DNA from 3 places in the Dyella sp. 2HG41-7 genome. Region 1 is predicted to be linked to each of the others. Evidence: predicted binding sites of a transcription regulator. Region 1 holds the regulator's gene; each other region holds the start of a gene.
The links. Region 1 encodes FliA, which starts transcription of late flagellar genes. Its sites were predicted from a motif close to TAAAGTTTNNCNNNCNNNGGCCGATAA; they were not measured.

Region 1 (4,364 bases):
CGATCACCACACGGTGCTGGTCGATACCGCTGGCGTGTCCGGCAACGATGCACGCCTGCAACAACAGATGGATGTGCTGCGCGACGCCGCCGCGCAAGGCGCCACGCAATTGCGTGCCTGCCTGGTGCTGGCGGCGAATGCGCAGTCCACCGCGCTGGACGAATCGGTGCGCGCGTATCTGCCGCTGCAACCGAGCGCGTGCATCGCGACCAAGCTCGACGAAGCGCCCAGTCTCGGCGGCTTGTTGTCGGTGCTGATCCGTCACCGCATTCCGCTGGATTGCACCACCGACGGTCAGCGCGTTCCCGAAGATATCAGTGCTGCCGATGCGCGCGTGCTTGTGTGCCGCGCCGCGCAGCAGCAACGCCGGCTGGGTCCGGCGGGTGAGGACCTCGACATGGCCGATCGCTTCGGCCTGGCGGTGGCAGGATTATGAGTCTGTCCCATACCCCTTCGTTGTCCGCACGGTGCCTGAGCGGCCGCCAGGCGGCAACGCGCGGCTTGACCAGACGGCCAGTCTGGCGCTGCGCCACGCGTCACCACCTGACGACCGCTCAGACCCCATGCGAACTACGCAGAAATATGGGACAGGCTCAATGACTTTTGGTACGAACGAGGCACTGCAAGTGAACCAGGCAGCAGGCTTGCACAATCTGTTTTCGACCGCCCGCGTGCATCGGGAAGAAACCGATGCGCTCCATCAGGCGGCAAGCTTACGGCCGATCGTTCCGCGTACGCGCATCACGCGCACGATCGCGGTAGCAGGCGGTAAGGGCGGTGTCGGCAAAACCACGGTCGCGGTGAATCTTGCGATGGCGATGGCGATGGCCGGGCGCGACGTGATGTTGCTCGACGCCGACATGGGCGTCGCCAACGTAGACGTGCACCTGGGCTTGAGCCCTGCGCGCCACGTGGGGCATCTGCTGGACGGGAAGTGCGCGCTGCAGGATCTGATCATGCCGGCGCAGCACGGTCTGAAAGTGGTGCCGGGCGGTTCGGGCATTCGCCGCTTGGCGAAGATGGGCAACGGCGAGCACGCGGCGGTGATCCGCGCGTTCGACGAACTGATCCAGCCACCGGAGTTTCTGGTGGTGGATACCGCAGCGGGCGTCTCCGACAACGTGGCGATGTTCGCCGCCGCGGCCGACGACGTAGTGATCGTGGTGTGCGACGAGCTTGCGTCGCTCACCGATGCTTACGCCTTGATCAAAATTCTTGCCCACGACTTCGACGTGCGGCGCTTCCATATTGTCGCCAACATGGTTCGCCAGGCGGGCGACGCGAAAAAACTTTTTGAAAAACTGGCGCGTGTATGCGGCCGGTTCCTCGACGTGGCGCTCGACTACATGGGCATGGTGCCGCACGACGAATGGCTGCGGCAGGCGATCCGGCGCCAGGGCGCGGTGGTCGATCTGTGGCCATCCAGCCGCGCGGCGGTCGGATTCAAGCAATTGGCGGGTGCGGTCGATACATGGGGTAAACCCTCGTGCCCGGATCTCGGACGGATTGCCTTTTTCAGCGGCCAGAGCGTGCCGGCTGCGGGGTGGTGACATGAATGTGGCTTCGGAATATCTGCAGCTGCAACGCGAAGATGCAGACCAATTAGTACGCAAGCATGCGCCGCTCGTGCGCCGCATCGCTTACCACCTGATGGGTCGCTTGCCTCCGAGCGTTGACGTAGGAGACCTGATGCAGGCGGGCATGATCGGCTTGCTGGAGGCGGCGCGAAACTTTACGACGGATCGCGCGGCCAGCTTCGAAACGTATGCGGGCATCCGCATTCGTGGCGCGATGCTGGACGAACTCCGACGCACCGATTGGACGCCGCGCTCCGTGCACCGCAAGGTGCGCGAGGTCGCCGAAGTGGTGCGGCAGATCGAAAACGAAACGGGCGCGGATGCGGAAACCGCCGAAGTGATGAAACGTCTCGGCATGACCGCCGAGGAATATCACCAGGTGATGTCCGACGCGACCAGCGCGCGACTGCTCAGCCTTACGGCGCCGGACGACGGCGAAGGCGGCGAAGGCAGCGCGTTGGATGTGGTGGATCACGACAGCTTGGGGCCGCAAGACAGCTTCGAGCAGAACAACATGAGCGAAGCGCTGGCCGAAGCGATCAGCACGTTGCCCAAGCGCGAACAACTGGTGATGTCCCTGTATTACGAACAGGAATTGAACCTGAAAGAAATCGGCATGGTGCTGGGCGTGACGGAATCTCGCGTCTGCCAGATCCACGGCCAGGCTTTGGTAAGGCTGCGCGCGCGCATGGGCGATTGGCGCGGCTAGCAACAACGTACGAGCGAAGGAGCAGGCAACGAGTTTCAGCAATTAGCGACACCCAAGGCAACCGGCGCATCGATGCGTGCAAACCCCTTCCTTCGGAAGAGGGTTCGCAGGGGAACCAAGGTCAACGAAGCGCGTCCTGGCTTCACCGACCCGACCCATGCGGAACCTTCTTCCGAGGGAAGAAAACCACCCACGTTTCGCGCCTCACTCGTTTCTCGAATCCCTTCCCCGTTTCAAGCATCTGGAGAACGTGTTTGGACAAGAACATGAAAATTTTGGTGGTAGACGATTTCTCCACCATGCGACGCATCGTCCGCAACCTGCTCGTCGAGCTCGGTTTCAGCAATCCGCTGATCCAGGAAGCCGACGACGGCAACAACGCGTTGACGATGTTGAAGGCGAACAGTTTCGACATGGTCGTGACGGACTGGAACATGCCCAACATGACCGGCATCGAATTGCTGCAGGCGATTCGCGCCGAGCCCAAGCTCAAAGGCATGCCGGTGCTGATGGTGACGGCCGAAAACAATCGCGAGCAGATCATCGCCGCGGCGCAGGCCGGCGTGAACGGCTACATCGTCAAGCCGTTCACCGCTGTGACGCTCAAAGAAAAGCTCGACAAAATCTTCGAGCGCCTGGCCGCCCGTGGAGCTTCCGCATGAACGCTATTGCCAAACCCGTCGCAGCCGAAGCGCTACCGCCTGAAGTCATCGACCTGCTCAACAGCAAAGACGGCGCCGCGTTCGAGCAAGCGCTCGACACGATGGTGCGTCAACGCGAGCAGCATTTGTTCCGCGCGCTCGGCGTGCTGGCGCGCGACCTGCACGGCGCGATGAGCCGTCTTGGCGCCGATCTCGCCAACGAAGGCATGCCCGACAGCATGATCAATGCGCGCAAGCATCTGGCCGAAGTGTTGGAGATGAGTTCGCAGGCCGCGCATCGCAGCCTGGATTTCGTCGACCGCATTCGCCCGGAAGCCGAAGCGCTTTCGCAGAACGCCGTTGCGGTGCTGGATTTCAACAACAGCGAGACCGACCCGGCCGCCGTGCTGGCGCGTCAGGCGCAGGTGTTCGCCAGCGCGTGCAGCGAAGGCCTCAACGACATGGTGCTGGTGCAGTCCTGGCAGGATCTCGCCGGTCAGCGCGTCAAGAAAGTGGTGACCTTTATCGAAAGCGTGGAATCGTCGCTGCTGGAACTGGTGCGCCTCACCGGTGCGCTGGCCGGTCGCGAAGCGCCGATGGAAGTCGCCAAAGTTCACGACCAGGACGAAGTGGATCGTCTGCTGAGCGAATTCGGTTTTTGATCGTAACCTGCGGATACAGACGTTGATGGATGCGAACCTGGACAGCGAGCTGCGCGACGATTTTCTGGTGGAAGCCGGAGAATTGGTGCAACGGCTGGGCGAACAGCTCGTGGAGCTGGAAGCCTCGCCGCACGATCGCGAATTGCTCAATGCGGTGTTTCGCGTCTTTCATACAGTGAAAGGCGGCGCCGGCTTTCTCGGCATCGATCCGATGGTGCAGTTGTGCCATTGCGCCGAAGAACTGCTCAACGACGCGCGCAACGCGAAGCTGGTGCTGAACTCGGCGCATATGGATGCGCTGCTCGAATCGCTGGATCTGCTCAACGTGATGATGGCGGCGTTGACGAGCGGCGATGCGATGGCGCAGCCGCCCGCGAGTTTGCTCGCACGTTTGCAGCCAGTGGCGGACAACGCGCCTGCGGCGAACGCATCGGCGAAACCCGCACGCTCGGCCGATCCGATCGAGGCGGAATTCGAAGCGCTGCTCGATACGCTCTACGGCGAAGGCGGCGCGCCCGGCGCGACCAATCACGCCTCCAATGAAATCAACGACGACGAATTCGAAAGCTTGCTCGATGCTTTGCACGGCCAAGGCGCCGCGCCCGGCTCCGAAAAGCCGGTCGTCGACGAGAAGAAAGAAATCAGCGACGACGAATTCGAATCGTTGCTGGACAATTTGCACGGCAAGGGTGCGGCGCCAGGTCAAACGGTTGCGGCGGCGCCCGCACCTGCGCCGGCTCCTATTCCCGCTCCCGCAGCGCGTACCGCCGCGCCG
Region 2 (4,364 bases), 1.1 Mb from region 1:
CGAATAACGCGGTGCGCTTTTGGGCGCATCCGCCATCGCCTGGTTATAGGCGGTTTCGCAACTCGGTTTCGGCACGCCTGCTTCGGCGCAATTGTCGAGCGTGGTAAAGGCTTGTTGGCTCTTTTGCGTTTCATCGCACGCGCTGATAAGCAGCGGTGTCAAACCCATTACAAAAAGCGATGCCGTCCTGGATCGTTTCATGCCGCCCCCCCGGGCATTGGTAGCCGGCCCATAATAATGGAAAACGGAAATTGCCGAACCTGCTCGGCTTTCCTGCGAGATAATGCGGATAACCTTTCAGGAGGCAGGCCCCATGCTCCAGCCCCAGAATTTGATGCAGTCGTTCGAACGCGTTACCGATTATTGGTCGCCCAAAGTTATCGGCCGCGTCAACGACCAATTACTCAAGGTCGCCAAGTTGAAAGGTCACTTGGTATGGCACGCCCATCAGGACGAGGACGAGCTTTTCTACGTCGTCAAAGGCGAGATGCGCATCGAATTGGAAGACCAGGTCGTTCCACTGCGCGAAGGCGACTTTTTTACGGTGCCGCGTGGCATCCGACATAATCCGGTCGCCGACGAAGAATGCTGGATCGTTTTGATCGAATCGGCATCGACCAAGCACACCGGCGATGAGTTAACGCCGCAAACCCGCAGTCTGGAAGAGCAACTGTCTTAGGCGGACTGCACGCCACCGCCGGCGCGCTTGGCCGCGTACATCCGTTCGTCGGCAAGAATGGACAGGCTGTCCGGTGTTTGCGCATCGTCGGGAAACATCGCCAAACCGATGCTGGCGCCAATCTGGATGGTGCTTCCCGCCACCGGAACCGGCGCTTCCAGCAACTGCTTCAAATTACGGGCGACTTCGGAAGCTTCGCGGCGCGTGATGGGGCCTTCCAATACCACGGAAAATTCGTCGCCGCCTGTGCGCGCCAACGTATCCACACGACGAAGCCTCGCGGTAAACAGATACGCCACTTGCTTCAACACTTCATCGCCGGCGTGATGGCCCAGCGTATCGTTCACCTGCTTGAATCCGTCCAGATCGATCGCCAGCATCGCAGTTGGCACACCGTGTTGGCGCGCGCGCTCCATCGCGCCGCTGATGCGATCCTGAAACAGGCGACGATTCGGCAAACCGGTCAAAGCGTCGTGATGCGCAAGATGCTGGTTGCGTTTCAGCTGTGTCTCCAGCAACAACAGAATCATGCCCACCGCCACCAGATACTTGGGCAGATTCCATACCTCGTCACCGACCTGGACGTTGGGGAAAAATATTCCGAACACCATGCCGAGCGGAAACACCATCGACCACGCCAGCAAGCCCAACACCGTCACCACGAAGCCGCCGGTTTTCCGCTGATTGGAAAATGCAAATTGCAGACAGCAAATGAAATAAGCGACGAAAAGCGGCAGCGTAATCATCAGGTCTGGGCCGTGCGCGGAGAATTGCCAACCGAGCAACACGACGGAAAGCGCGATATTGATGCCGACAGTGATCCATCGGCTCGCCGGCCGCTTCTCGCGCGGCGTCGCCAGCACAACCAGTAACGGCACCCAGGCAAAAAGACTGGCGGCGCCAATCATCACCGGCTGCGGTATGTTAGGTATCGTCGCCAACGCGATGTATAACGTGTAAATCGTCGACATCGCAGCGAACAGCGCGCGACATCCCCATTGCCCGAGCCGGGCATCCATCGAACAACTGAAGAGTTCCGCGCACCACACCAGCGCGGAGGTTCCGACAATGTCGGCAACGATGCCGGCGGTGCCCGGCACATCGAGAAACGAATACGCCGCGAAATGCAGTTCGATGCAAATCCAGCCTGCCAGCCACATGCGCGTCATCATGCCGCCGGCCGGTCGCGACACCGTCACAAACGCATAAATCAGCAACCCAACAGCTAGCAGATCAGGGAGCTCTTTGAACGACATTCATCCGGTCCACGTTTGTGAATTACCCACCACGACTCTCTTGACGCAATGAGCTGAAAGAAAACGTTGATCAACCTCCTCATCTATCCATGAACGGCCTTGGTTTCATCGATACCGCCAACCTACTCGTATCCATGAAACCCAACAGCACAACGCCCGTTTTGCATCGCCTCGATACATCGACCGTGTTCTGAAAATCGAACTTTGGCGAAGTATTTAGGATCGATCATGAGATCGGCAGCCGCGCGCATTTCTTTAATGCGTGTTGGACTGCCGAATTGGAACTCGTCCTTGAACAAACCGGGTGTTGCCTCATCCACGAATTAATAGATCGCTCTCTTCGAATCCGCATCAATGCGTCGAGACCTGACTTCATAGTGTGATGACGATGATCTTACCGTGCTTTTGAAAATACTTTGCACGGGATGTATTTCCGCCATGTGATCTCAAACCGCCACATTTAATAGATGAGTTCGAACGTTTGTTTGCGTTCAAATATCAAAATACGGCGCATTGGCAAATCGAATTAAAGCGAGTTTCGCCTCCTATAAATCCTTGTCCCTCTTGGACTTATGGGAAGCCGCTTAAATTTGGATCGATACAAAACGCTATGTGGCCCCGGCTTTCATCTGCCTGACGACGCGGATCAACTGGAAATCCATTCCATGCGATCGCAGGTTTGGCGATTTAGTAAACGATGGAGTTCTGAAGAATTCACAACGGAGACAAATCGTCGCCCTGCGAATGAATCGAGGCGCGGCATCGCTTAAAAGCGCGATGCTGATATTCGATGCGTATATCTCGTGGAATATCTCGGCGCCTATTAATCGCCGACAATTTTCTTAGCGACACGTGGCCAGCACGCAACGCGCATATTTTCGCCGCCATAAAAAATGCCGAGGGGATTGCTCCCCTCGGCATTCACTGCACAACACAGTGTCTTGCGGTCAGTTCGACTCGGTGAACTGCACGTACGGCGACGAGCCGCCCGTGGCGGTGCACGAACCGAGATTCAGGTTGTTGCTTTCGCCGGTGCTGCCGTCGTTGGCCACGCACGTCGGCGCGGTGGTGGAGCCGTAGCTCGCGCCGATCTTCACCTTGATCGACGAACCACTGTTGAACTGCGCTTCCGAACCGCCAGCATTACCGACGACGTTGAACTCCGACTGCTTCCAGACCTTGGCAAGGTAAACCACGCTGTCTTTGCCGCTCGCGGTGTACGCTTGCGTGCCGTAGGTAAGCGTCACGGTGTCGTTGCCGCCGCTGGTCGCCGAACCCGTCAGCTTCATGCTGGCCAAGGACGTTGCCGGAACATCGGGAGCCGTCGCCGCGGAGCTATTGCGATAGCAGTCGCCCGAACCATCGCTACCCCAACCGCTGGGGCAGCTGCTGCCGCCATAGCCGATCAGCCAATACTGCATAAATACGGCGGCTTCGCCCTGCACTTCGTAATCGGGCGCATACACGAATTGCTGCCAAACCGTGCAACCGGAATGGCTGTGGCAAGCCGTGGTGGTTGATGTGAATTGCGAATTGATCTGCAGCGAATATTCGTTCGGGCCGAGAATGCCGCCGCCGCCATAAGCGGCTACACCCACGCCTTTCTCGGAGGTCACACCGGTCACCGTCGGGAAACTGCCGACCGTCTGCTTGATCAGCGCCGGCGCCGACAACACGTAGTCGTTGCCGTTGCCCGCGTTTTCCGAGTCGCCCATCTTGACTTTGCGCGGCAGGGAATGCGCACGCGGCACCAGATTGGTACATGCCACTTGTTCCCAGATGATGCTCGGATACGTAGCGTGATAGCAGCCTTCCGTAGGCGTCGCGATTTGCGCCATGTTGTCGCGCCACGCTTCGCGCGCGAGCGATTCCATGGGACCAACCTGCTCATCGGTGGCTTGCGAGCCGAAGTCGGTCGGCGGTGCGGCAAAAGCGGCGGGCACGCACGTAGCACTGACAAGCGCAGCCAAAAGAGCGAACTTCAATTTTGCTTGCATTGCAAATCTCCCCAGTATGCAAAGAGCTATGAGTTATCGACTTTGGACCATCCAAAAGCCGGGTCACGCCAGAAACAATTCGCATCCATGCAAACCACTCCCCCCCATACCGTTGCGGTTCGCTTGCCTGTTTTCGCAGCGCAACGTAGGCGCGCCAAAACCACCGCATTTCAACCTAAGACGTATCGCTGCGCCGATTCCCTACCTCTGTTTTTGCTCGGATCGCAGCACGGCGATCTCAAGCGATTTTTTTGGCGCAACAACGCCTCACGGCTTTGCCGTCACAGGCAAAGCCGAATAAGAACCGAGCGATAACGATGCCCCGTCCCCTAAAACCGTTTGTCCATGCGACTCCCAAAATCCAATTCGTCGATGACTCCGCGACCGCTGTCTTCCGAATTGCTCGGCCAGCTCACGTGAGAATGCGGATGA
Region 3 (4,364 bases), 450 kb from region 1:
TTCCAATTGGACTATGGCGCGTTCGCGACGTCTCATCGTCCGCGCTCGGCGCGGCGACGAGTTGGTTTCGTCCTCGCGCTTTGGCCTGATACAGCGCGGCATCCGCCGTGTTCAGCAGATCCAGCCATGTAAGCACCGCGGCGTCTCCTTTGGCGATGCCGAAGCTTGCCGTGACCGTCAATGCGGTGACGTCCGGCGCCGTAATTTCTTCGCCGGAAATGGCTTGTCGTATGTTTTCCGCAAGCTTCCACAGTTCGATGCGCGTCAGACCGTTCGTCAGCACGGCGAATTCTTCGCCGCCATAGCGAAACGCCATATGCGGGTCTTCCACCAAACGCTTGATGCGGCTTGCCACTTCGCGCAACACCAGGTCACCAATGACGTGTCCGTACGCATCGTTGATGGGCTTGAAAAAATCCACGTCGATCAGGATCAAGCCCCGGCCTTTGGACAGGCGCACCGGCTCGGCCGCCAGATCGCCCGTAATCTCTTCCAGTGCGTGACGATTCAACAAGCCGGTCAGCGCGTCGGTATGCGCTTGCGTACGCAGCGCCTTGCTCAATTCGTCGCGCTCGATAGCGAGATGCATGCTGTGCACATGCTGGCGTCGCAACGCGTCGATGGCGTCGTGCAGCGCGCGGGCCTCTACGCTGTTGCCTGCGCGTTGCGCACGGCGAAGGTCGCCGTTGGCGAGTTTCACGATTTCGTTCTTCGCTAGCAGCAACGGACGAACGATCAGGTTTTCCGTAGTGCGCAACATAAACGCAAGGAATAGAAAGAACAGCAGCAGACAGGCAGCGACTATCACCATCTGCCGGCCGTCTTCGTGCTTCACCTGGCTCACTTGCAGCATGGCGCGCTGCATAAACAACGCTTCGAGCTTTTCCAAGCTCATCAAGTCGGGCAGCACCTGGCTGGTGAACGCGGCGGCGCGCATGCCGTAATCCGTGCCGGAGCGGTCGACCAGCGTATCGATCAATCCAAGCGTATGGCCGAAGAACTGCTGTTCGACGTGCGTACGCAACTGCTCGATCGAACTCGACTGCCGTTCGCCCGCCTCCACACGATCGGGCATCAAGCCGTGCAATTCGATGATGCGCCCGCGCAGCGTCGCAATCGCTAGACGTCGCTCGGGGCTGATCGGTTCCGGCGTGGACAATGGAACGACCAACATCGAACCGATACGGCCGCCGTACTCGCGCAGATCGCTCAAGATGCGCGCCATCTGCATGATGCCGACCTGGTCGGGCGCGCGCTGGATGGCTTCGCGATAAAGATCGTTGATCACCGGATCGAGTTCCGTGCGCGCGGCGATCATCGTGTCGATCGCAGATTGCAGATCCTGCGGCGAGCGTTCGAACGGCGCATGCTGGCTCAACGCGTCGACCTTGCTGCGCGCCTGCGCCAGGCTCGCCTGCGTCTGCGCGATTTGCGTGCTCTCGGCGCCGGCAGGCATGCTTTCACGGGCCAGCCGGTCGAGTTGATCGAGCGCCGCATCGGTGCGTTGGCGCGCGGCGATCACTTGCGACCGTGTGATGGCGTAGGTTTGTCCGTCGCTGCGATCCAGGCTGAGCAGAATATTTGTCGGCGCGCGTTCGGCGGACAGCGCATTGCCTGCCTTCAACACCTGATCGAACGAGGTAAGCACGCGTAGATTGCTGGAGCTCTGCTCATAGGCTTGCGCGTATCCCACGAACACATACGTCGAAATACCGGCAGCAACAGCCAGCAGCAAGGCTGCGCCTACTCTTAGCTGTGCTTGAAGTTGCATCGGTATCCAGTCCTGCCAACAGCCGCTAGGCGGCTCCGACGACAATCCCGGTATCGCGGCGCATGCAACGCGGCGCTCTGGAATCGTGGTGGAACGTTGGCTGAGAAATCATTGAATCAGGCCGTCGCGACATAGCGGATGGACGCCCGGCCATAGGTATCGGCAGCCCGGGTAAAAACTGAAGGCCGTCGCTGCCCCGCCATGATAAATCGGCGTCCTTTGCGCACCATGAACACAGCCGCGCCAGGACGCCGCTCCCTTCGAACGTGGTTGGCGCGCCGTCCACCATCGGTCAGCTGCCGCTGGAGATCCTTACGCAATTGCGGCCCGCGTGCTTGGCTTCGTAAAGCGCGGCATCGGCCCGGCGGCGCACCGCCATCATGTCCAGTTCGTCCGTATCGGCAAGGGCCGCGCCGATGGACACGGTCAGCGAATAAGATTCGTTGGCGATACGGAACGGCGCGCGTTCGATCGCGGAGCGGATGCGTTCGGCCAGCGCCAGCAAGTCGGCCTCTTTGACGGAAGGCGACAGCACCAAAAACTCTTCGCCACCCACGCGCCCCACCAGATCGCTGGCGCGAAGCATGCGCCGGATATTAGCGACCAGTTCCAGCAATACGCGGTCGCCGTCGTCATGGCCGAAACGGTCGTTGATGCTTTTGAAATGATCCGCGTCGATCAACAGCACGCCGATCGATTCCTTTTTCAAACGCGCTTTGGCAAGCATCACGGCGGAAGCTTCCACCAGACCTAAGCGATTGATCACGCCGGTCAGCGGATCGATGCGCGCCAGATCGAACAGCTCGCGCTGCAGGATTTCGTTGTACAGCAGCAGAAAGCCCACGCTCGCCAGCAGCGGCTGCAAACCCACCAAAAACAGGTAAATAACATTCACATACGACGGCGCCAGGATGCTTTGCAGCGGCGTGCTCAACATCAGCAACGACATGTTGCGCCACACCAGCAAGGCGATCGCCAACCAATACGTCCACAGCAACAGGCACTGCGCGCGCGTGTCGCGCTTGCCGCATCCGCCCCACAACGCGGCGATGTTGAGCAGCGAGTTGCAGACCAGAATGGAAGAACCCCACAACACGCGTAGCGTGTAATCTGGGTGTCCGATGCTCAAGTAGGTCACGCCGATCCATGCCGCGGCGCCAAGCGCGATCGCCTCTCGCCAACGCAGCCGACGATTCAACACCATGCGCAACGCCACGATCGTCAACGCCTGCGCAGTAAGATTGAGCGTGTTTCCGAACAACACGACGAGGAGCGGCGAAAGCTGCGTGCCAAACGCCAGCAGAAAATCGCCGCCGGCCTCCAACAGCAACGCCCCAGCGCGCAGGCGCAGGCCTTTGACCGCCTGATTGCTGCCATTGCTGGTGCCGAACCAAAGCATCAGCGCCAGTACCAAAGCCTGGCCGCCGTTGATCAGTGCGAGTGTCTCGGTGTTCAACTGCACCGGGAGACCTCCGCGTAGAACGGGATCGATCCGGTATACATCAGCGTTTGATGCCCGCCCACATAACTGCTGCCTCTTAACAAACGATGGTTTACATCATCGGCACGCGCATATCCGCGCTAAATAAACGCGTATGTTCGGCCGCCCTTGGAGTTAAGGACGAGGCAAAGACCGTGCCACCCCGTACGCGGCATATAAGCTCGCGAATCGGGAGTCGCGGCAATGCGAATGAGACGAAGCGCGACGCGCGTCGTTTAGGTTTGTGAATGAATGACTAGCGCATGTGCGTGTGCTTGCGCCAGTATGCGGAGCGTAGCTTTTCGGCTGAAAAAGCGGCCGAAATACGAGGTCGCATGCGCGAATTCGCTATGGAATCAAGCCGTGCGACGCGTCCGTTCAGATTGAAATCAAGCGACCGATATCCACCACTTGGTTCGCCGGGATGCGCAAGTAGTCGGTTACGCGAGCGCAGTTGCGCAGCAGCATCATGAACACGGTGCGTATCCAGCGCGGAAGGCCGCGACCGTCGTCGCGCGCGACAATTTTTTCCAAGCCGACAAAATAGGTCAGTTCGTTAGGATGAATGGGGCACCCGTGCATGGCGATTTGCGCCATCAAGGCCGGCATATCCGGCCGCTCCATAAAGCCGTACGTCGCCGTCACCGACCAAAAGTTGGGTCCTATCTCGGACAGGGCCAAGCGGTTTTTGGCTGGAATCCAGGGGGTTGAGGCGATTTCCAATGTTACCGCTAGCACGCGCTTATGCAGCGCCTTGCTGTGTTTGACATACCACTGCATCACCGGCGGCGTGGTCGCTTTGGCGCGCGTGAGAAACACAGCCGTGCCGGGCACGCGCGCAACACCTAGGCGCACAAGATCGTCGAGAAACACATCCACGGGAATCGGATCTTCACCGGAACGCAACGCGATCGCCACCACGCCGCGATGCCAGATGTACATCACCAGATACACCAGTGCGGCAAGCAGCAACGGCACGTAGCCGCCGTCGAACAACTTCATCATGTTCGACGCGAAGAACGATGCATCCACGATAAAGAAGGTGCCTGCCACCGCCGCGCTCGCGGCGATATGCCACTTCCAGATTTCGCGCATCGCGATAAACAACAATGC

Region 2: the regulator FliA is predicted to act here: its motif matches at 2,167-2,193, upstream of L0U79_RS09170 (GGDEF domain-containing protein).
Region 3: the regulator FliA is predicted to act here: its motif matches at 1,928-1,954, upstream of L0U79_RS02470 (GGDEF domain-containing protein).

The regions. Positions count from the first base shown of each region.
Region 1 covers NZ_JAJEJV010000004.1:691,906-696,269, forward strand. Annotated here, with positions in the region: gene flhF (flagellar biosynthesis protein FlhF) at 1-436, shown strand, start outside; gene L0U79_RS04540 (P-loop NTPase) at 597-1,550, shown strand; gene L0U79_RS04545 (RNA polymerase sigma factor FliA) at 1,552-2,286, shown strand; gene cheY (chemotaxis response regulator CheY) at 2,541-2,948, shown strand; gene L0U79_RS04555 (protein phosphatase CheZ) at 2,945-3,589, shown strand; gene L0U79_RS04560 (chemotaxis protein CheA) at 3,615-4,364, shown strand, end outside.
Region 2 covers NZ_JAJEJV010000004.1:1,748,227-1,752,590, reverse strand. Annotated here, with positions in the region: gene L0U79_RS09180 (DUF1190 domain-containing protein) at 1-201, opposite strand, end outside; gene L0U79_RS09175 (cupin domain-containing protein) at 314-679, shown strand; gene L0U79_RS09170 (GGDEF domain-containing protein) at 676-1,935, opposite strand; gene L0U79_RS09165 (hypothetical protein) at 2,883-3,932, opposite strand.
Region 3 covers NZ_JAJEJV010000004.1:237,403-241,766, forward strand. Annotated here, with positions in the region: gene L0U79_RS02470 (GGDEF domain-containing protein) at 1-1,771, opposite strand, end outside; gene L0U79_RS02475 (GGDEF domain-containing protein) at 2,064-3,233, opposite strand; gene L0U79_RS02480 (KUP/HAK/KT family potassium transporter) at 3,630-4,364, opposite strand, start outside.